2 regions of the Desulfotomaculum sp. genome follow, and region 2 is predicted to be linked to the other one. Evidence: predicted binding sites of a transcription regulator. Region 2 holds the regulator's gene; the other holds the start of a gene.
What was found. The regulator LexA, encoded in region 2, represses DNA repair genes until DNA is damaged. The targets are predictions, from matches to a motif close to CNAACANNTGTTNG.
Positions count from the first base shown of each region.

Region 1: a site for LexA is predicted at 2,280-2,293, ahead of uvrA (excinuclease ABC subunit UvrA). Genes of this name have one in related genera too.

Region 1 is NZ_CEVWQM010000026.1:51,682-63,283, reverse strand. It holds gene uvrA (excinuclease ABC subunit UvrA) at 1-2,202, opposite strand, end outside; gene uvrB (excinuclease ABC subunit UvrB) at 2,570-4,588, opposite strand; gene AC1U9Z_RS14435 (uracil-DNA glycosylase) at 4,705-5,268, opposite strand; gene AC1U9Z_RS14430 (hypothetical protein) at 5,357-5,497, shown strand; gene AC1U9Z_RS14425 (DUF3243 domain-containing protein) at 5,675-5,938, shown strand; gene AC1U9Z_RS14420 (PDZ domain-containing protein) at 6,089-7,336, opposite strand; gene AC1U9Z_RS14415 (S41 family peptidase) at 7,432-8,583, opposite strand; gene AC1U9Z_RS14410 (murein hydrolase activator EnvC family protein) at 8,787-9,914, opposite strand; gene ftsX (permease-like cell division protein FtsX) at 9,931-10,818, opposite strand; gene ftsE (cell division ATP-binding protein FtsE) at 10,808-11,494, opposite strand.
Region 2 is NZ_CEVWQM010000004.1:11,726-23,327, reverse strand. It holds gene hfq (RNA chaperone Hfq) at 1-163, shown strand, start outside; gene AC1U9Z_RS03180 (AAA family ATPase) at 281-1,237, shown strand; gene AC1U9Z_RS03175 (methionine gamma-lyase family protein) at 1,279-2,520, shown strand; gene AC1U9Z_RS03170 (acyclic terpene utilization AtuA family protein) at 2,732-4,099, shown strand; gene AC1U9Z_RS03165 (DUF4387 domain-containing protein) at 4,099-4,419, shown strand; gene AC1U9Z_RS03160 (MerR family transcriptional regulator) at 4,594-5,004, shown strand; gene lexA (transcriptional repressor LexA) at 5,042-5,680, opposite strand; gene AC1U9Z_RS03150 (fumarate hydratase) at 6,052-6,894, shown strand; gene AC1U9Z_RS03145 (Fe-S-containing hydro-lyase) at 6,907-7,461, shown strand; gene AC1U9Z_RS03140 (succinate dehydrogenase cytochrome b558 subunit) at 7,526-8,149, shown strand; gene sdhA (succinate dehydrogenase flavoprotein subunit) at 8,165-9,922, shown strand; gene sdhB (succinate dehydrogenase iron-sulfur subunit) at 9,919-10,665, shown strand; gene mdh (malate dehydrogenase) at 10,765-11,602, shown strand, end outside.

The DNA.
Region 1 (11,602 bases), on a different contig from region 2:
GCGGCCACCTTTAACATTAAAACTAAAGCGGCCGGGCTTATAGCCCCTTACCTTGGCCTCGGGCATTTGGGTAAATAAATCCCGAATATCCGTAAATAGCCCGGTATAGGTGGCAGGGTTGGATCGGGGGGTACGGCCAATGGGTGACTGGTTGACATCAATGACTTTTTCCAAGTGTTCGATACCCTCAATGCCAAGATGTTCGCCGGGTTTGGCCTTGGCCCGGTGCAGTTTATGGGCCAGGGCTTTGTAAAGAATTTCGTTAATTAGGCTGCTCTTGCCGGAACCGGAAACCCCCGTGATACAAACAAAGTCCCCCAGGGGAATCTCTACATCAATGTTTTTTAGGTTGTTTGCTGCAGCTCCTTTAATGGCAAGCTTTTCTTCTTTAACCGGACGACGGCTAAGGGGTACCGGGATAAATTTCTTACCGCTGAGGTACTGTCCGGTGAGGGATTCTGGAACTTGCATGATATCTGCCATGGTGCCGGCAGCCACCACCTGTCCGCCCAAGCGACCGGCCCGTGGCCCAATATCAATGATGTGATCCGCCACCCGAATGGTATCTTCGTCGTGCTCCACCACGATCAGGGTGTTGCCCAAATCCCGCAGCCGTTCCAGGGTGGCAATGAGCCTTTCGTTATCCCGCTGGTGCAGGCCAATGCTGGGCTCGTCTAAAATATAGAGTACGCCCATCAGACCGGAACCGATTTGGGTGGCCAAGCGAATGCGTTGGGCCTCGCCGCCGGAAAGGGTGCCTGCTGCCCGGCCCAGGGTTAGGTAATCCAGTCCCACATTGACCAGGAAACCTAGCCGTTCGTTAATCTCTTTAAGAATCTGTCGGGCGATCATTTTCTCCTTTTCAGTAAAATCCAGGTTTTTAAAGAATTTTAGGGCCTCTGACACCGATAGGGTGGTGACAGAGGCAATATCCTTCGCCCCGATCTTCACTGCCAGGGCCTCCGGCTTGAGCCTGGCACCCTGACAACTGGGGCAGGGTTTGATACTCATGTATTTTTCAAACTCTTCCCGCATGGAATCGGACTGGGTCTCCCGGTAACGGCGGGTCAAGTTGCCGATAATGCCTTCAAAGGGCACTTCATAACGATGCCGGTGCCCATAGCTATCGACATAATTAAAATTCACCTTTTCCTGGCCCGTGCCGTAAAGGATCACTTTCATATGTTTATCTGAAAGTTCTTCCATCGGTGTGTCCAGACTGAAATCATATTTTTCTGCCACGCCAGCCAGGTAGGCTGCGGCAATATTGCCCTTGTGCCAGCCTTCAATGGCTCCTTCTTGGATACTTTTGCCCTTGTCCGGTATAATTAACTCCAGATCAAACTCATGGTTAAACCCCAGACCCGTGCAGGACGGGCAGGCCCCGTGGGGGGTGTTGAAGGAAAAAAGCCTGGGACTGATTTCACTGATATTGATACCGCAATCGGAGCAGGCGAAGTTCTCGGAAAAGGTAAGTTCCTCGCCATCTATGACCGCAGCTATAGCGATGCCTTCGCTTTGCTTAAGGGCGGTTTCCAGGGAATCTGCCAGCCGTTTCTCACTGCCGGGGCGGATGATCATGCGGTCCACCACAATTTCGATGGTGTGCTTCTTTTTCTTATCCAATGGAGGTGCTTCGGTGATTTCATAGATTTCTCCGTCCACCCGCACCCGCACAAAGCCGCTTTTCTTGATGTCCTCAAAGATTTTAACATGTTCACCCTTTTTACCCCGAATCACCGGGGCCAGCAGCTGCAGCTTGGTGCCTTCAGGCATGGCCATGAGCTGGTCCACCATCTGCTGGATGGTCTGCTGGCTAATGGACTGGCCGCATTTGGGGCAGTGGGCCCGGCCCACCCTGGCAAAGAGCAGCCTCAGGTAATCGTAAATCTCCGTTACGGTGCCCACGGTGGAACGTGGGTTATGGCTGGTGGTCTTTTGATCGATGGAAATGGCCGGAGAAAGGCCTTCTATATAATCAACGTCCGGTTTATTCATTTGCCCCAGGAATTGCCGTGCATAGGCAGACAGGGATTCCACATAGCGACGCTGACCTTCGGCATAGATGGTGTCGAAGGCCAGGGAGGATTTGCCGGAACCGGAAAGCCCGGTAATCACTACCAGCTTATCCCGGGGGATATCCACATCGATGTTTTTCAGGTTGTGGGACCGTGCCCCACGAATTAGGATTTGGTCGGACATTTTGGTGTTAGCTCCTTTGTTTGGTACCTTTATATATAAAGTTATACTTTATTAATGGGAAAAAGACAATGGCTATCAGAACATTTGTACGGTATTTGTAATATTTATATTCATTATGAAACAAGTATAAAGCACCCTTGGTGGGTGCTTTTGTATAGGGTGCCTGGGGACTTACCCTGTCACTTCGTGAATGCCCCACTATCTGGACTATCTTTGTTTGGTGGGGGACAGGCCCCTCAAGGTGGTCTGGCTTTGGGGGCGGGGACTGTCCCCCGCTAGGTTCGATGAGTTAGCTTTCTACGTCGGTTATCAGGCCTTGGTTTGTGCTAACCCATAGCCATAAGCCCAAAAGGCTAACGGCTGATGGCTAATACTCAATCTCCGGTATCGCCGGCTTAATGTTCTTGTCGCCCCTAAGCTGCAGACGCAGCTCGATCAGGGCGTCCCTTAATTGGGCTGCCCGTTCAAATTCTAGGTGTCTGGCGGATTCTTTCATTTCTTTTTCCAGTTTGGCAATCATTTTCTTCAGCTCGGTCTTGGTCATTTTGCCGGCTTTGCTTTGGGCGATGTAGGGTGCTTTTTCTTCGGCGGCTCTGGTTGCTTCGATAATATCCCTTACTGCCTTGCGGACTGTTTCCGGGGTGATGTTGTGCTTTTGGTTGTGCTCCATTTGAATTTTGCGACGGCGATTGGTTTCGCCAATGGCTTTTTTCATGGAGTCGGTCAGCTTGTCCGCATACATAATCACTCGTCCTTCGGCGTTACGGGCAGCCCGGCCGATGGTCTGAATAAGGGATCGTTCGGAACGCAGGTAGCCTTCTTTGTCGGCATCCAGAATGGCCACCAGACTGACTTCTGGTAGGTCTAAGCCCTCTCGGAGCAGGTTGATGCCCACCAGCACATCGAAGGTGCCCAAGCGTAGGTCGCGGAGAATCTCCATTCGTTCCATGGTATGGATATCTGAGTGCAGATAGCGTACCCGCACGCCGTTTTCTTTAAAGTAGTCCGTAAGATCCTCGGCCATTTTTTTGGTCAGGGTGGTTACCAGGACCCTTTCGTCCCGCTCCACCCTAATTCGAATTTCACCCAGCAGATCGTCAATTTGGCCCTTGGTGGGTTTGATCGTGATTTCCGGGTCCAGCAGACCGGTGGGACGAATAATTTGTTCTACGATTTGCTCTTGGTGCTTAAATTCATAGTTACCCGGGGTAGCGGATACGTAGATCACTTGGTTAACCCTGGCTTCAAATTCCTGAAACTTTAAGGGGCGATTATCCAGGGCCGAGGGCAGGCGGAAGCCATGCTCTACCAGAGTGGTTTTTCTGGAACGGTCCCCCTCGTACATGGCACCAACCTGGGGTACCGCCACATGGGATTCGTCGATGACAAGCAACCAATCCTCTGGGAAGAAGTCCAGCAGGGTAAAGGGTGATTCGCCGGGAGCCCGTCCGGTTAGGTGTCTGGAGTAGTTCTCAATACCAGAGCAAAAGCCCACTTCGGCCATCATTTCCAGATCGTAGCGGGTGCGCTGCTCCAGTCGCTGGGCTTCCAACAGTTTGTCGGCATCTCTTAGTTCCCTTAACCGCTGCTCCAGTTCTGCTTCAATGGTGGCAATGGCCCTTTTCATATTATCCTCATCGGTGACAAAGTGACTGGCGGGGAACACGGCAATATGTTGCCTTTGCCCTAAAATCTCGCCGGTCAGCACGTCTATTTCCAACAGACGTTCCACTTCATCCCCAAACATCTCCACCCGCAAGGCCCTTTCACTGGCGTTGGCGGGAAATATTTCTATGACATCGCCCCGCACCCGGAATTTGCCCCGGCTGAAGTTAATGTCGTTTCTTTCGTATTGTATATCCACCAGCTTACGCAGGATGGCATCCCGGTCGTAGGTACCCCCGACCCGCAGGGACAACACCAAATCTCGGTAGGTTTCCGGATTACCTAAACCATAGATACAGGAAACACTGGCTACGATAATAACATCCCGCCGCTCCAATAGGGCAGTGGTGGCGGAGTGGCGCAGTTTGTCAATTTCGTCGTTGAGGGAGGAATCCTTTTCAATGTAAGTATCGGTATGGGGAATGTAAGCCTCTGGTTGGTAATAGTCAAAGTAACTAACGAAATATTCAACGGAGTTTTCCGGGAAAAACTCTTTCATTTCACTGCACAACTGTGCTGCCAGGGTTTTGTTGGGTGCCAGGATCAGGGTCGGCCGCTTGACCTGTTGGATGATGTTGGCCATGGTAAAGGTCTTGCCCGTACCGGTAGCACCCAACAATACCTGGTGTTTTTGGCCCTGATTAATGCCCGTGATAAGTTGCTCAATGGCCCGCGGCTGATCGCCCCGAGGGCTAAACTCTGATTTTAAGTTAAATTCCAAGGGTATCACCTACCTTCTATCCATTAGATATTATAACATTTCGGTCAATGTTAAAATCAGCCATCCGCACTGGCTAAAACTGCCAGGAACTGATGGCTCTGATCCAAGGCTAATTCCTAGGAATTGCTCATAAGCCGGCGATACTCCTCCCGCACCATCTGGAAATCTTCCCAGACTGGGCGACGTTTTTGGGGGTCTCTAAGAACTGCGGCTGGGTGAAAGGAGGCGATAATTTTGATGCCGCTTTTACTTTCCAACCATTGGCCCCTGGTTCTGGTAATGGTGGCTGCGGGGCTGATTAGGTTTTGCAGGGCCGTGTTGCCCAGCAGCACAATGATCTTGGCCTGGACAAGCTCAATTTGCCGATATAGGTAGGGCAGACAAGCCTTGGCCTCCTCCCTGGTGGGTACACGGTTGTTGGGGGGGCGGCATTTGACCACGTTGGCGATATATACTTCCTCCCTGGTTAGGTCAATGGCTGCCAATATCCGATCTAAAAGTTGCCCGGCCCGGCCCACAAAGGGCAGGCCCTGTTTATCCTCGTCTTGCCCAGGTCCTTCCCCGATTATCATGAGGGTGGCCTTGGGATTGCCGACACCAAAAACAAGATTTGTTCTTCCATTCGCCAAGCCACAGCGGGTGCAGTTTTGCATATCCTTTGCCATTTGTTCTAAAGACATAAAAACCTCCTGTATTAGCCGTCAGCTTTTTGGATTAAGGGTATTTCTTGCTAGTATATAAAAATTATAATAAATTAGATTGCTTCCATTGACAAGGTTACAGCCGTTTAAACGGATGGTGGCTGCGGTTGTTCATGCCGCCAGAGGCACCAGCAGGGGCATGGAAGATTGTGGAATAGCCAGGGAACGGGTCGACCAAAGGTCGGCCCCTACTTTTGTTTATGGTTAACAGCCCACCCCTTAAGGAATACCTACTCGCCCAAAAGCTGAAGGCGGATGGCTGACGGCTAAAAAGCCCACGTCCCATGGCCATTTTGAGGCTAATGGCTATAAACTTTTTCCCATCATGCATATTTTATTGGTCCTCCGCCAAACTATAGGTAAAGAGGAAATGAGGAGGATGCATATGCTGGATTTATCAAAGGCTAATACCAGTTGGGATAATTGGAAAAAGTATCTTGGTCAGGCCATGGAGTTTGCGGAGGAATTGGGGCTTTCCCGGGATAAGGTACAACAATATGCCATGACCGCCGGTACCATTTTAGCTGAAAATGTTCAACCGGCTAATCCTGAGCAAAGGGCTGTTAAGGAACTGTGGGATGTGGCTGACAAGGATGAACAAGCCGTGCTGGCTCGGCTGATGACTAAATTGGCCAGCCGTTCAAGGTAATTATATAAGGTAGTTATATTCGGTAAACGATCAAGGGAGTGTTGCTGCTACTTTTTGTAGCGACGACACTCCCTTTTTGTATTGGCCATGGACCTTTAGCTTTTAGCCGTTAGCAATTGGCTGGTATGACGGCCCTCTGGCTCATTGCCTTCACTTCCTGTCCCTCGTAAAGCGGTTGTTCAACCACCTGCGTAGGGGTCCGTTGGTGGAGAGTTCCATGAACACCTCTTCATTTCCTTCGGGAACTGGGAGGAGACCTAACATTTCCTTTGCCCCGTAGTCGATGCCTTCACGGTAGACCTGTTTTGCTGCCTGGGAGTAGTAGGTAATTTGTACCTTGTTATAAACACCCAGGGCAAATTCCAGGCCTTGACGGCTGCCTACAGCCATGCCGTTGACCTCTAAGATGACGTCACCGGAGCGGATTCCTGCCTGCCAGGCTGGGTAGCCAGGCACCACGTCCAGTATTTTTACCCCCTCGCCGGTGGTGCTATAAATGGACTTGCCAGCTTCCATGCGCCTGCCCAGGTAGATGAGCAGTTCATGTCCCAGGGGTGAAAAAAGTGCTGCGATAATCCCTATGAAGGGCTGACGATCTGCCAAAACTGCCAGTAGCAATAAAATTACACTGTATAAAGCCAGTAAGACTGCCGAGATCTTCCCCTTTTGTTTGGGGCTGCGGGCTGCGGCAAGGTCACCATAGCCTAACCCGGCCACCACTGGCATGAGGGAATAGATCATGTTATCCACATTGCTCCCCAGATCACCTTTGATTAAGGGCCACCAATCTGGCATACTGATGCCTCCGGCGGGGATGCTGGTCTGCCCGATGACGACCATGACAGTCAGGGGAATGGGCCAAAATTTTTGCAGGGCAAAGCCTCCCACCACTTTACCCTGGGCGTTTTTAATAAAAACAGGCATGGCACCCAAGTGACCGCTGACCCAGATTAAAAAGGCCTCTATAAAATGCAAAATAGCTACCAGACCGAGAATTTGCGGTACACTTATCTTGGGCCAACCAAAGATGAGGGAACTGAGGGCCAATATGCCGCCGGCATAGGCAAAGCATAAAAATCGGGCATCTATTAACATCAACAAAATGGCCAGGGGCCAAAGGTAGATTAAGCCTGAACCGGACAGCGTTAGTCCCACAAAGACCATAATGTAGCTGGCCATAATACCACCCACCAGCCCAAAGCCTGTGGCAATCAACACATCCCGCCAGGGGCTGCGGGGTTTTAGCCCAAACATCCTTTCCTTCGCCTTACCCATGCGGTAATACTGCAGGGCCACGATGGCCAACACCACTAGAAACAACTGCAAAATCTGTGGTTCTAAAAAAACCATCGCTAAGGTTTGGAATAGTATTGGCGTTATATCAAAAATAGGGAACATGGAGACACCTCGATTAGCGTTTAGCCATTCGCTTCTAGCCATTCGCTTTTAAAAGCGAATGGCTAATAGCCGACCTGCAAGGAATACCCTTAAGCCTAGGAAGCCATCTTCTCCCTCAATATCCTCAGTGCAGTATCCAGCTGCTTATCCTCTTGGGCGGTCACTTCTTGGTCAATCACGACATCCGGGGCGACGCCCTTTTTATGGATGTCGTTTTTCTTTGGTGTGAGGTAGCGGGCGGTAGTTAGTTTAAGCCCGGCACCGCTGTCCAGGGGGAATACGGTCTGGACGATGCCTTTGCCAAAGGTTTTGGTACCCACCAGTGTGCCTACTCCGGCGTCTTTAATAGCGCCAGCCAGGATCTCGGAGGCACTGGCACTGCCTTTGTTTACCAGCACTACCAAGGGCATGTTTAGTTTATCCGGCTCGGCATTAAAAGTGTGATCCCTGCCGATGCGAAAATCAATATGAACAATGGGCCCTTCATCTAGGAATTGGTCAACAATCTTGATCGCAGAGTTCAGTTCGCCGCCCGGATTATCCCGTAAATCCAAGACGAGCCCCTTCATCCCCTGCCCCTTTAGATCCACTAGGGTTTTTACCACTTCGTCACCCGTATTTTCAGTAAACTGGCTAATCATAATGTAGCCCATATGATCTTCCTTGGGAACCATTTTCCCCTCGACGGTAGGCACGCTAATTTCTTCCCGGGTTAATTGTACCGGAAAAGGATCCTTGACCCCCTCCCGGAGAATGGTTAACTCCACGGAGGTACCCACTGGCCCCCGCATGAGATTGACCGCGGTTTCGGTATCCATGTCCTTGGCTGGTTTGTTATCAATGGCGGTAATCATGTCACCGGCTCTAATATCCTTTTCGGCCGCCGGTGTATTGGGAAAGGGTTTAACAACTGTTAAATAGTGGCCCTTTACTCCCACCAGCACACCGATGCCGCCAAAGGAACCTCGTATTTGCTCCTGCAGGGCTGAAAAGGTTTTCTTATCCAGGTAAGTGGAATAGGGGTCGTCCAAGGACTCTACCACACCTTTAATGGCCCCCTCGACAATTTGCTCCGGTGCAATCTCAAATAAATACTGGCTCTTTACCAGGGTTACCACTTTGATTAAATTTCCTAAGCCTTTGTAATTGGCTGCCAAGGTACCGCCCACCAATAACATGATGGCAAATACCAGAGAAGCCAATACAATGGTGAGTTTACCCCAGAAGGCCAATGAATCTCTCTTCACTCTAACACCCGCCCGTCGCTTTTCTTCTACACATGTATTATACTACAATAATTTGCAGTTCATTACAAAGAATTTTCCAGTAATTGGTTTATTAATAGGGTTAGAAAAGCTTGGCGTAAGCCTTCGCTTTTTTATACTAATCCTTAAAATCTTATTCCTTCCGATAGTGCCAAAGAAAGCCGGGGGTCCCCCGGCTTTTACTTTTATAGGTAGTTATGTGGGCTCACTGCCGATCCATTTTTACGCACTTCAAAGTGTAAGTGGGGACCTGTGGACATGCCTGTGCTACCAACCCGGGCAATGGTGGCTCCCTTGGCAATTGTCTGGCCATTGCTAACGAGTTGGGCTGAAAGGTGACCGTACAAGCTTACCACCTCACCACCGTGGTCAATCATTACCACTTTACCATAACCGGTCATGGTCCCGGAGAAAATAACGGTGCCTTCAGCCGGAGCAATGACACTGGTACCGGTGGGGGCTGGAATATCAATCCCCGCGTGGAAGCGTTTCTCCTTCAAAATGGGGTGTATCCGGTAGCCAAAGGGTGATGAGATGCTGCTATGGCCAGGCACTGGCCAACTAAAGACGCCTCCACTGTAGCTGCCGCCCTTTTGGGCATTTTGCTGGGCAATTTGCCTTAGGATGGCATCTTCTTGGGCCTCTAAGCGATCCACTTCAGCAGCAGTTTTCTGTAAATCCTGTTGGGCTTCCTTGAGGAGGCCGGTCTTTTCCTTTTGAGCCTGGGCTAAAGTTGCCATCACCTGTTCCTGCTCTTTTTTCATGCTGGCAATCTGACGGGCCCTGGTCTCGAGGGAATTTTTGTACTCCTCTATCTGCTGCTTTTCTTTACTGATGCGATCCACGATGGTCTTGTCACTTTCGACCATGCGGGTTAAGAATTCCAGTCGGTTCGTAAAATCCGAAAAACTACCTGAGTTTAGCAGTACCTCCAAGTAGCTGACTGGGCCGCTTTGGTACATGCCCTTAACGCGCATTCTTAATTGTTGGTTGCTATCTTCTAACCTTTCTTCCGACTCAGCTAAATCTTTTTTTGTTTTTTCCAGTGTCTTCATGGCACTGGTTAGGGTAGACTCCAACTCTTTAATCCTAGCAAATTTTTGGTCAATCGACTGATTGATGGAAACTAGCTGCTGGGAGTAATCTTTCACTTCTTTCTTGCTTTGCTGTTCTTGATTTTTCTTTTGATTGAGCTGATTTCTGACTTGGTTTAACTGTTGATCCAAGGTTGCGGCGGCCATAACTGGCGTTCCTGCCAGCAGTGCCAAACCCAAGGTTAAGGCAATCATTCTTTGTGGCCAACGATATCGCACCGAAATCCCTCCAAAACTATACTTTAAGAAATCTTCTAAGTGAAAACCAACTGCCCAGGGCACCAATCAGAACGCCCAGGCCAATCATACCACCAAGGATGGTCAACAGGGTATTTTGATCCGTCATCAGTTGAATAAAAGGTATGGATATTTGCAGTCTCTTGATTAGAGATAGGTATCCCAAATCCACCACCAATACGGCCAGCAAGCCACCCGTTAGACCCAGTATGATTCCTTCCATTAGAAAAGGAAAACGTACAAACCAGTTGGTGGCCCCTAAAATCTTCATGATACCAATCTCCCGGCGGCGGGCAAAAACGGACATACGGATGGTGGTGGCAATGAGGAAACCAGCGGCCAGGGTTAACAGTGTTAAGGTTGCGGCACTGGCCAGGCGAACCCAATGGGTAATGGTGAGGAGCTTTTCCACCACGCCTTGTCCGTAACGGGCCTGTTCGATACCATCTATTTTTTCCAAGGCTTTGGCCACAGACGGCACAGACTCTGCTTCCGTGGTTTTTACACGAAAGGCATCGGGCAAGGGGTTGCTGTCTTCCATGGATTCCAGCAGTTCGGCCCGATCGCCAAAGCTCTTTTTCATATCTTGTAGAGCCTGTTCTTTGGGGATAAACTCGACGGATGCCACCTCGGGGGTTTTTTTAATTTTCTCTTCGATGGTATCCCGCTCCACTTTGCCCACATCTTCATTTAAAAAGGCCGTAATTTCCACGCTGCTTTCCATGGAACTGGTTAGCTTCTCGCCATTTACCACCAACAGCAGCGATGCCCCCAGAATAATGAGGGATACTGTTACAATGCCAATGGATGATAGGGAGAGCCAACTGTTTCTTGTTAAGGCGTGATAGGTTTCCTTGAAAAAGTACTTTAGGGTATTAAGATTCACAGCGGTACACCCCGCTCTCTTCATCCCGCACCATACTTCCATTGCTTAGGGCAATGACACGCTTCTTCATGGTATTGACAATATCTGAATCGTGGGTGGCCATGAGAATGGTGGTGCCCCGGCGGTTAATATCTTGAAAGAGCTTCATAATTTCCCAGGAGGTATCCGGATCCAGGTTACCTGTTGGTTCATCGGCAATAATCATAAGTGGCTCATTGACAATGGCGCGGGCAATGGCCACCCGCTGCTGTTCTCCACCGGACATTTGACCGGGCAGCAGTTTGCCTTTATCCTTTAGCCCCACTTGTTCTAAGACCTGGGGTACGATTCGCTTGATCTCTTTGCCGGAAGTCCCGGTAATTTCCAAAGCAAAGGCTACATTTTCAGCCGCAGTTTTTTGAGGTAAGAGGCGAAAATCCTGAAAAACCATGCCTATTTTACGACGCATGTAAGGAACATCCCGTCCCTTCATGCGGACGGTGTTTCTACCATTAAACATGACGTGCCCTCGACTGGGCAGCTCTTCCCGAAAGATGAGCTTAATCAAGGTAGACTTACCGGCACCACTGGGGCCAACCAAAAAAACGAAATCGCCTTTTTTTATATGAAAGGTTAGATCGCTAATGGCTTTGACGCCATTTTCATAGACCTTTGAGACATTGTAAAACTGTATCATTCTGACACCCTTTCGATTCGAAAAAAGATGTAGGTACCAACTAACGGGGTTCGACAGGGTAAAAGCAAATTCCTTTAAAAAACGTCAAATTTTCGTGACGAATGATTA
Region 2 (11,602 bases):
TCTTATTAATGGTTTTCAATTAAAAGGGATGGTTAGGGGTTTTGATAATTTTACAGTGATTTTGGAAAGTGATGGCAAGCAGTTAATGGTATACAAACATGCTATTTCCACCATTAGCCCACTGCGTGCGGTTAATACTTCCTTTTCGGAAAATAAAGCATAAAATCAGGCCCCTTCAATGCCCCTCCTGATGGAGGGGTTTTTGTTTTCCTTGGTCACTATTCGATCCTCCGAGCGTATAATGTTTAAAAAGCGCAAAATTTACCCGGAGGTGGCTCCTATGGTTAGAATAAGAATGTGGCAGAACCCGCCCAGACCAGAACCGCCAAGGCAGGGGGGATTGATCAAAAGACCTTCTTTACCTGCTAAACAACCAGCCCAACAGGATAAAGCCCCGTCCCCTGGTGAAATAAACCGTAAGGCTGCTCAGGAAATACTAGGTGAACTGGATCTTTTAATTGGCCTTGACAGTGTAAAAAAACTAGTTAAGGAAATTCAAGCCTTTGTAGAAATCCAGAAACTTAGACAAAAGGAAAAATTAATTTTTGAACCCATGGTTTTACATATGATTTTTAAAGGGAACCCTGGTACCGGTAAAACCACTGTGGCTAGAATTATTGGCCGGCTGTTTAAAGAGATGGGGGTTTTACCGAAGGGACATCTCATTGAGGTGGAGCGGGCTGATTTAGTAGGTGAGTACATTGGACATACGGCAGCCAAAACCCGCGATCAAATAAAAAAGGCCGTTGGCGGCATCCTATTTATTGATGAAGCCTATTCTTTAGCCAGGGGCGGCGAGAAGGATTTCGGTAAGGAAGCCATTGATGCCATGGTTACCAGCATGGAAAACAATAAGGACAATCTAATCATCATCCTAGCTGGTTATCAGGATGAAATGGACTATTTTTTGGAAACCAACCCCGGCCTGCGCTCTCGTTTTCCCATCCATATTACTTTCCCGGATTACTCCATTGATGATTTAATGAAAATTGCCGGTCTTATGCTCAAACAACGTCAATATCAACTGGCATCGCCAGCGGCGGCGGAATTAGCAAAAATAATAGAGCAACAGACCAGAAGGCATGAACATAGTGGCAACGCTAGACTGGTACGCAATTTGATTGAACGGGCCATGCGCCTGCAGGCCGTTCGTCTAGTTAGCAAAAAGGACATTTCACGACAGGATCTGATGACGATCAACAAAGAAGACTTGACAGAGGCCCTGGAGGAAATATAATACCTTCAGGGTCAAAATTTTTTTACATAAACGGAGGAACTATGCAAGCAAATATTTTAGAAAGTCTGGCCAACGAAGTGGAAACCGAAGTACAAGCGGTTTACCGAGACATCGAGGCAATGGCCATGAAAAACCATCAAAGGGTGCTGGAGGGTTTTCATCTGGCGAGGACAGCCGATTATCATTTGCGGGGTACAACTGGCTATGGCTATAATGATGCTGGCCGGGATGCCCTGGAAAAAATATATGCCCATGTTTTTGGTGCCGAAGCAGCTTTGGTTAGGGGACAAATTGTGTCTGGAACCCATGCCATAGCCATTGCTTTGTTTGGTCTCCTAAGGCCTGGGGATGAATTACTGGCGGTCCAGGGTTCCCCCTATGATACCTTGGAAGAAATCATTGGCAAAAGGGGCAATGCCTCTGGTTCCCTCAAGGATTTTGGCGTTTCTTATAACCAGGTGGAATTGACTTCCGGGGGAACCCTTGCTTGGGATAACATAAAGGAAGCATTAAATCCCCGTACGAAAGTTGTTCTTATTCAAAGGTCCCGGGGCTATGCCTGGCGACCACCGTTAACCATGCAGGAACTGCAAAAATTAGTAGGATTTATCAGGGAACATGCCCCTCAGGTATATGTATTTGTGGACAATTGCTATGGCGAGTTAGTAGAAAACCTGGAGCCAACGGCTGTGGGAGCGGACCTAGCCGCCGGCTCTCTGATGAAAAATCCTGGCGGCGGGTTAGCCCCCACCGGCGGCTATGTTGTGGGGAGAAAGGATCTGGTTGAAGCTGCTTCCCATCGATGGACAGCACCGGGAATTGGGGCAGAAGTGGGTCCGTCCCTGGATGTGCAAAGACTTTTAATGCAGGGTATTTTTCTGGCACCCCATGTTGTGGCAGAGGCTCTCAAGGGGGCCGTGTTTGCTGCCAGGTTATTTGAGCGATTAGGCTTTAACGTATCGCCTGCCTTTGACGAACCAAGGTCCGATATTATTCAGGCCATTGCCTTGGAAACACCGGCAAGGTTAGTGGCCTTTTGCCGGGGGATTCAAGAGGCTTCCCCTGTGGATGCCCATGCCTTGCCAGAACCAGACTATATGCCTGGTTATGAAGATGATGTAATCATGGCTGCGGGAACCTTTGTCCAAGGAGCCTCTTTGGAATTAACCGCAGATGCTCCTTTGCGGCAACCCTATGCTGTGTATCTGCAAGGTGGGTTATCCAAGGAATATGTTCGCATTGGTGTCATAAACGCGGCAAAAAATGTATTGCAAGTGAAATAGAAAATAGCCATCCGCTTTCAGTTTGGAAAAGGCCATAGTCCTTGGGCTTCGTGATTATTTTGCCTTTGGGTTCTTGCTTATGGCCCACGGCAGGTTGTTTTTTCGAAACTTACCTTTATGTTCCAAGGGTATTAATGAAATAACTGGCAGTTGGGTATATAATAAGATAAGACAGAGGTCTTATCTTATTATTTTTCTGGAGGGATTCCCTTTGAGAGAGTATCGCGTTTTATCACCGACAGCCATTCTTGGCTACGGTTTTCCTGAAGAATCGTTTCGGGCTGGCTTGGATCGTAACCCTCATTTAATTGCTGTTGATGCTGGTTCTACGGACCCAGGACCGTACTATTTGGGTGCCGGCGTATCATTTACTGACCGAACAGCGGTCAAACGGGACTTAGAATTAATGATTGAGGCAGGGTTGGCAAGGGATATTCCTGTTGTCATTGGTACAGCCGGTGGCTGTGGAGCAGAGGCACATCTGCAGTGGAACTTGGAGATAATTCTTGAGTTAGCCAGAGAGAAAAAATGGCAGTTTCCTTTGGGTATTATCCATGCCGAACTTAGTAAGGAGTATATTTTGGATGCCTTTCGGGCCAACAAGATTTCTCCCCTGCATCCTGCCCCGGAACTCACTGAAACTGAAATAACTGCCACTGAAAGAATTGTCGGGCAGATGGGACCAGAAGCGGTAATAGAAGTCCTGGCAAAGGGTGCGAAGGTTGTGCTTGCCGGCAGGTCTTACGACCCAGCAGTCTTTAGTGCCGCTGCACTAATGGCAGGCTTTGATAAGGGTTTGGCCATCCATATGGGTAAAATTTTAGAGTGCGGTGCCATAGCAGCCTCCCCTGGCAGCGGCAGTGATTGTTTATTGGGCACCCTAAGGGAAGATTGTTTTATAGTGGAACCCTTAAATCCCAGCCGCTCCTGCACAACTACTTCGGTGGCTGCCCATACCCTTTATGAGAAAACAAATCCCTATATTTTACCTGGTCCTGGCGGTATATTGGATCTCAGTGCAACAACCTTTAGCCAAGAGAACGAAAGGGCTGTTCGGGTAGCAGGCAGTAAATTTATCCCCAGTGAAAAATATACCGTCAAATTAGAAGGGGCTAAAAGAGTAGGATTTCGTACTGTATCCATAGCAGGTTGCCGTGACCCCATTATGATCGGACAAATAGATCATATCGTAGAGGCTGTGCGGGAACGGGTTAAAGACAATTTTAAGCGGTACGGCTATGCGTATTTCCTGCATTTTAACATCTATGGCAAGGATGGGGTAATGGGTAAGCTTGAACCTCAACCGGCAATAACGACACATGAGTTGGGCATTATTATTGAGGCTGTGGCAGAAACCCAAGAAATAGCGAATACCATTTGCAGCTTTGCCCGATCCACCATGCTTCACTATGGCTATCCTGGGCGGGTAGCTACAGCTGGCAACCTGGCCTTTCCCTATTCCCCTTCGGACTTTAAGGCCGGAGCTGTTTACAACTTTAATATTTATCACTTATTACAGGTTGATGATCCCGTGGCATTGTTTCCATTTGAAATCATTCATGCAGGGGAGGAAAAATAATGTCAAAGGCTAAATTAACTGAGTTGGCTTCGGTTATTCGAAGTAAAAATTCTGGACCCTATGAACTAACCTTAGATGTTATTTTTAAGGATCAAAAATCATATGAAGCTGCCTGTACAGCGAAGGTAATCAATAAAACTACCGTTGCAAAACTCTATGGCATTCCTGAGACGGATGTCATAGGAATTGTCGAATTTTCTCCTGCCTACGCCATCAAGGCTACCATTGTACGGCCCTACCCATCCGGTGCCCTTGGTGAAACCGATGTCTATGGTGCTCAACAGCATGCCCCTTTATTGGACCTAGAGATAGAAGTCTAAAAGGGCCATACCAGTTTCGGCAAAAAATACAAAAATTCGAGGTTTGTCCCAAAACCGTAAGATAAATAGTAATAATTTTATCTTTTGCAGTAATTTAGCTAATTTACAAATTGGGTTTATAGACTATATAATAAATAAAGGATATTAGATTTTATAACAGGAGGAGATAAATCCTTGTTTTGCAACGATGATCAGCCTATGTTTAACATAGGCGTTATTGCCGAACTTTTAAAGGTACATCCAGAGACCCTTCGTATTTGGGAAAAGCACAAGCTAGTTGAACCTGCCCGTCGCAATAAACAGAGGTTATATAGTAATAACGATGTTAAAAGACTTCAGTTTATTCATTATCTCATTAATGAAAAAGGACTGAATATCGCAGGTGTGCTACAGATTATTAGTATGTATCCCTGCTGGGATATCAAGTATTGTGACGGTGGTAGTCAACAAAAGGGTGAAAATGTAAACTTAAACAAGCCCTGTTGGAAGGAACAAGGTGCATATTGTTATGTCATAGAGGATAAGGCAGAACACTGCAGCATGTGTCCACACTACAATAAAGATTGCCAATCAAACTCAAACTAGCAAAGATCCAACAAAAAAAGGTCGCTATGCGACCTTTTTATATTTTTCTCATTAGTCCAACCACTTTGCCAAGTATTTTAATGTCTCTTACAAAAATGGGAGATAGGAGGCTGTTTTCGGGTTGAAGCCGAATGCCATCTTTTTCTTTGAAAAATCTTTTCACGGTGGCCTCGTCTTCTAATAATGCGACGACTATTTCACCATTATTGGCGGATTCCTGCCTTCTCACTAAAACAAGGTCGCCGGGTAAAATACCAGCTTCGATCATACTGTTGCCCCGCACGGTAAGCATGAAGAAATCACCATAACCAGTAAAACTCCTGGGTAAAGTAACCTTTTCATCAAAATTTTCAACGGCTAAAAGGGGGACCCCGGCAGCCACTTCTCCCAGCATAGGAATATTGATCATCTCTTCGTATTGGTTATCCGGCTGCTCAGGGAATGAAGCAGGGCTGGTATCGGCCGAATCCGTGTTAATAATTTCAATGGCTCTTGGTTTGGTAGGATCCCGTCGCAGATAACCCTTTTGTTCTAATCTTTTTAAGTAAGAGTGAACGGTAGAACTGGATGAAAGACCAACTATTTCCCCAATTTCCCTAACTGACGGGGGATAACCCTTTTGCTTGACATTTTCTATAATAACCCTTAAAACTTCTGATTCCCTAGGATTTAACATCGGGGTTCACAACCTTTCACAAAGAAAAATAAGGTTAATCATGATTTGGTATATTATATCATACTCTGGATCAAGATAAAAACATTTGTTCGATGTTATTTTAAATCAATCGGGTAGAATAAACAGTAGAATGAATATATGTTTATTGTAAAAAATGGTATATTAATAGTAGTTGTTAGCCTGAGCAGTGGCGAGGGATCTTTTCTTTCATTGAGAGGTTAGACCCAAGATCCTTCGCTGTGGTTCAGGATGACATAAAATTTTCATTCTTTGATGGTGCCGGTAACGGTGCGGCAGTCTTTTGCCCTTTTGCGGTTAACCCGATAATAAGGCTAAATTCGGTTATTACAAAGATTAGGGAGGAAACAACCATTAGAACCGTAGATTGTGCTGTAATCATATCTGAAGTAGCCCGCTTGTGTCAGGAGGCAAATTATAAGCTGGCAGATGATGTTGTAAATTCCTTTAAACGTTCCAATGAGACAGAGGTTTCCCAAAGTGGTAAGGAAATTTTAAATATGTTGGTGGAGAATGCGGGGATAGCTGCAGCAGAATCGATACCAATGTGTCAGGATACCGGAGTAGCAGTGGTGTTTGTTGAATTAGGACAGGAAGTACAAGTTATCCATGGCAATTTAGTTGATGCCATAAATGAAGGAGTACGTAAGGGTTACCTTGAAGGTTATTTAAGAAAATCCATGGTTAAACACCCACTGGCAAGAGTCAATACCGGTGATAATACCCCGGCTGTAATCCACACCAGCATAGTAGCAGGTGATAAAATTAGGATAACGGTGGCCCCTAAGGGTGGGGGCAGTGAAAATATGAGTTCATTAAAGATGTTAAAGCCAGCCGAAGGAGTAGAAGGTGTCAAGAAATTCATCTTAGATACCGTTCAGGCTGCGGGACCAAATCCTTGCCCGCCACTGATTATCGGAGTGGGGATTGGTGGGACCATGGAAAAGTGTGCCCTGTTGGCCAAGGAAGCACTATTAAGAACCGTTGGTGAACCGCATCCGCTGTCTGATATTGCTCAGTTGGAGAAGGAACTGCTGGAAGCCATTAATAAATTAGGCATTGGCCCTGCGGGGTTGGGAGGTAGAACAACGGCATTGGCAGTACATATCGAAATTTTTGGTTGTCATATTGCGAGCCTGCCCGTGGCAGTAAACATTAATTGCCATGCCGCTAGACATAAATCCGTAAGCATATAGGAGGTGCACAGAGTGACAAGGGTTAACATAACAACACCACTATCGGATGAAATTGTAAAGAGCCTTCGCATCGGGCAGCAGGTTTTTATTAATGGCGTCATTTATACCGGAAGGGATGCAGCCCATAAAAGATTAGTGGAACTACTGGACCAAGGAAAGGAACTGCCGATTGATCTCAAGGGTCAGATTATCTACTATGTTGGCCCGGCTCCGGCGCGTCCCGGTAAAGTAATTGGCTCTGCCGGTCCTACCACCGCCGGACGCATGGATGCCTATGCCCCTCTTTTAATTGAACAAGGCCTTAAAGGCATGATTGGCAAGGGAGCCAGATCAGAAAAGGTACTCCAGGCCATGCAAAAACACGGTGCTGTTTACTTTGGAGCCATTGGTGGAGCAGCCGCATTGATAGCAAGAAGTATTCAAGAAGCCACCATTGTGGCCTACCCGGAGCTAGGACCAGAGGCCATCTATCGGCTGGTGGTTAAAGATTTCCCGGCCATTGTTGTTAATGATTCCTTGGGTGGAGACTTATATCAGGAAGGGAAAAAACGATATGCATTAGAGTAAACTTAGCTCTCATGCAATGCTTTGCTTGCGGGGATGTAGTTCAATTTTATGATGAAGGATGTTGATGTCCTCGGTGAGTACCAATAACCATTTTTTTTATCGGAAACTTCATTCTTTATTGGGGTTATTCCCCATTGGTTTTTTTCTTTTGGAACATCTAATAACCAATTCATTTGCCATATTAAGTCCAGAAAGATTTGATCGCGCAGTGGTTTTCCTGCAAAACATTCCTTATTTAATTGCCTTGGAAATAATTTTTATTGCTTTACCTCTTACAATACATGGGCTGTACGGGCTTTATATCGTATACTTGGCCAAGAATAATCTATTTAGCTATTCCTATGCAAGAAATTGGATGTTTTATCTGCAGCGTTTGTCTGCTGTGATAACATTAGTATTTGTAATTATTCATGTATGGCAACTTAAGCTGGTTCATTCCTTGACTGGCTTGTCAATAAATTTTATTACCATGCATAATTTGTTGTCAGACCCCCTTTGGCTAACCTTTTACATTATTGGCCTGCTGGCTGCTTGCTTTCATTTTGCCAATGGACTATGGAATTTTACTGTCAGTTGGGGTATTGCTGTGGGGGAGCAGGTTCAGACCTTTATTTGGAGATTATGTATGCTGTTATTTATTTTCTCTTCTTTGATTGGACTAACAGCAATCTGGGCCTTTATCCAATAACCCGGAGGGATAGCGATGCAAAATAATATTATTATCGTTGGCGGTGGCTTGGCCGGCTTAATGGCAGCCATTAAGGCAGTAGAGATGGGGGTTAAGGTACAATTATTTTCTTTGGTGCCAGTTAAAAGATCCCACTCGGTATGTGCCCAGGGTGGCATTAATGGGGCCGTAAATACCAAGGGGGAGGGTGATTCCCCTTGGATACATTTCGACGATACGATATATGGAGGGGATTTTCTTGCTAACCAACCCCCCGTCAAAAACATGTGTGAGGCGGCCCCAGCCATCATCAACCTGATGGATCGTATGGGCGTAATGTTCAATCGAACCTCCGAAGGCTTACTGGATTTCCGTCGTTTTGGCGGCAGTAAGCATCATCGAACGGCCTTTGCCGGGGCAACCACCGGCCAGCAGCTATTGTATGCCCTCGATGAACAGGTGCGTCGCTTTGAAGTGGCTGGCTTTGTTGAAAAATATGAAGGCTGGGATTTTTTGTCCATCGTAACCGATGCTGATAACCTCTGTCGGGGTATTGTTGCCCAAGATTTGAAAACCATGAGGATGCAATCTTTTTCCAGTGATGCCGTGATACTTGCCACCGGTGGGTGCGGCATGATCTATGGTAAAAGTACCAACTCCACGATTAACACAGGTTCAGCCGCCGGTGCCGTATATCAACAGGGGGCATATTACGCCAATGGGGAAATGATTCAGATACATCCCACGGCTATTCCGGGTGATGATAAACTTAGATTAATGAGTGAGTCAGCCCGTGGTGAAGGTGGCCGGGTTTGGACAATAAAAGATGGAAAACCATGGTATTTTTTAGAAGAATGGTACCCGGCCTATGGCAATTTGGTTCCCAGGGATATCGCAACAAGGGCTATATACAAAGTATGTTACGAATTAAAGCTTGGTATTGACGGCCAAAATATGGTGTATCTTGATGTTTCCCACCTTGACCGGAATATACTGGATAAAAAATTGGCAGGTATCTTGGAGATATATGAACGCTTTGTGGGGGATGACCCCCGCAAGCTTCCCATGAGGATATTTCCCGCAGTGCATTACTCGATGGGTGGTCTCTGGGTGGACAACCACCAAATGACAAATATTTCTGGTTTATTTGCCTGTGGCGAATGTGAATACCAATATCATGGTGCCAATCGACTAGGTGCGAACTCACTATTATCTGCTATCTACGGGGGGATGGTTGCGGGGCCAAAGGCAGTAAAATATATTCATTCTTTAACGAGGTCTGTTCAGGCTATTGCGCCAAAGATATTTGAGCAGGCAGTAAAAAAGCAGCAGTCCTTCATGGAGAATATCTATAAAAGCGATGGTCCAGAGAATGTATATCAGCTTCATGCTGAATTGGGGCAATGGATGACCGAGAATGTTACGGTGGTACGTTATAACAAAAGGCTCCAAGAGACAGATGATAAAATACAAGAATTCATACAGAGATGGTCTAAAATAAGACTTGCTGATAAAAGCACCTGGGCCAATCAGGAACTGGTCTTTACCCGGCATCTTTGGCACATGCTGCAGCTTTCACGGGTGATTACTCTCGGCGCCCTTGCCCGCAATGAAAGCAGAGGGGCCCACTACAAACCGGAATTTCCTGAGCGTGATGATGAAAAGTGGCTAAAAACCACCATGGCAAAGTTTACAACCGCTGGCCCAGAGTTAAGCTATCAGGAAGTTGATACCTCACTGATTAACCCTAGACCAAGGAGATACGATGTTGATAAGGGGGCAGTGAACAAATGACGCAAAGGGTGTCTTTAAAAATTAAACGCCAGCCTGACGCAACCCAGCCATGCTACTGGGAGGAATTTTCCATTCCCTATAAGGCTAAAATGAATGTTATCTCGCTTCTAATGGAGATTCAAAAAAACCCTGTCAATGCCAAAGGGGAACTAACCGCACCGGTGGTATGGGAATGCAATTGTCTAGAAGAGGTTTGTGGCGCCTGTACCATGGTCATAAATGGAAAGGCAAGGCAGGCCTGTTCAGCCCTTGTTGATCAACTTCGACAACCAATCGTATTAGAGCCCCTAAGCAAATTTCCCGTTGTCCGGGACCTCATGGTTGATCGTTCTGTTATGTTTGAAAATCTCAAGAGGGTTAAGGCTTGGATCCCCATTGATGGAACCCATGACCTCGGGCCGGGACCGCGTCTTGCCCCGAAGATACAGGAGGAGTCTTACCCTATCTCTCGTTGTATGACCTGTGGCTGCTGTATGGAGGCCTGCCCCAATGTCAATGCCAAAGCAAAGTTTATGGGACCTGCACCACTGGCCCAGGTAAAATTATTTAATTCCCATCCAACTGGAGCAATGAACAAGGAAGAAAGATTGGATGCAATAATGGATCTGGGTGGAATTACTGACTGTGGTAATTCTCAAAATTGTGTTAAAGTATGTCCCAAACAAATCCCCTTAACCAGAAATATTGCACAGTTAAACAGAGATACCTCGATTCATGGTATAAAGAGATGGTTAGGTCGGTAAACGATGGGGATTCTGCCTACTCACCACGGATGACCACTTTAATAATCACTTAACACAGGTGATATTTTGGTGATATTATTTTAGTACAGGAGGATTATTATGAAAAGAAAGAAAATTACGATTGTGGGTGCCGGTAATGTAGGAGCAACCTGTGCCCATTGGGCTGCTGCAAAGGAACTTGGCGACATTGTTCTGATTGATGTGGCCGAGGGGATACCCCAGGGAAAGGCTCTAGACCTGATGGAGGCAGCGCCAGTAGAAGGATATGATAGCATCATTCTGGGAACCAACGATTATGCTGATACAGCGGATTCTGATGTGGTCGTTATTACCGCAGGAATGGCTCGTAAACCCGGCATGAGCAGGGATGATCTATTAAATATTAACGCTGGTATCGTACGTAATGTTACAGAGCAAATCGTAAAGTATTCTCCCAATGCCTACATAATTGTGGTGACAAATCCTGTGGATGTAAGCACCTATATAGCTTATAAGGCCAGTGGTTTTACGCCAAACAGGGTTTTTGGTTTATCGGGTGTTCTTGATTCCGCACGTTTCCGTACCTTTATCGCCAGGGAGTTAAATATTTCCTTTGAGGATGTAACTTCCTTTGTTTTAGGTGGTCACGGCGACGATATGGTTCCGATGGTCCGTTACACCTATGCAGGTGGCATTCCCGTTGAGAAACTAATACCAGCGGATCGCCTGGAGGCCATGGTGCAACGTGCCAGAACAGGTGGGGCTGAAATCGTTAACTATTTAAAGACAGGAAGTGCCTATTATGCCCCCAGTGCTTCAGTTATACAAATGGCGGAATGCATTTTAAAGGATAAAAAACGTATCTTACCGGTATCCGCTTATTTACAAGGGGAATATGGTGAGAGTGATGTCTTTTCTGGGGTGCCGGCGATAATTGGCGGCAACGGCGTGGAGAAGG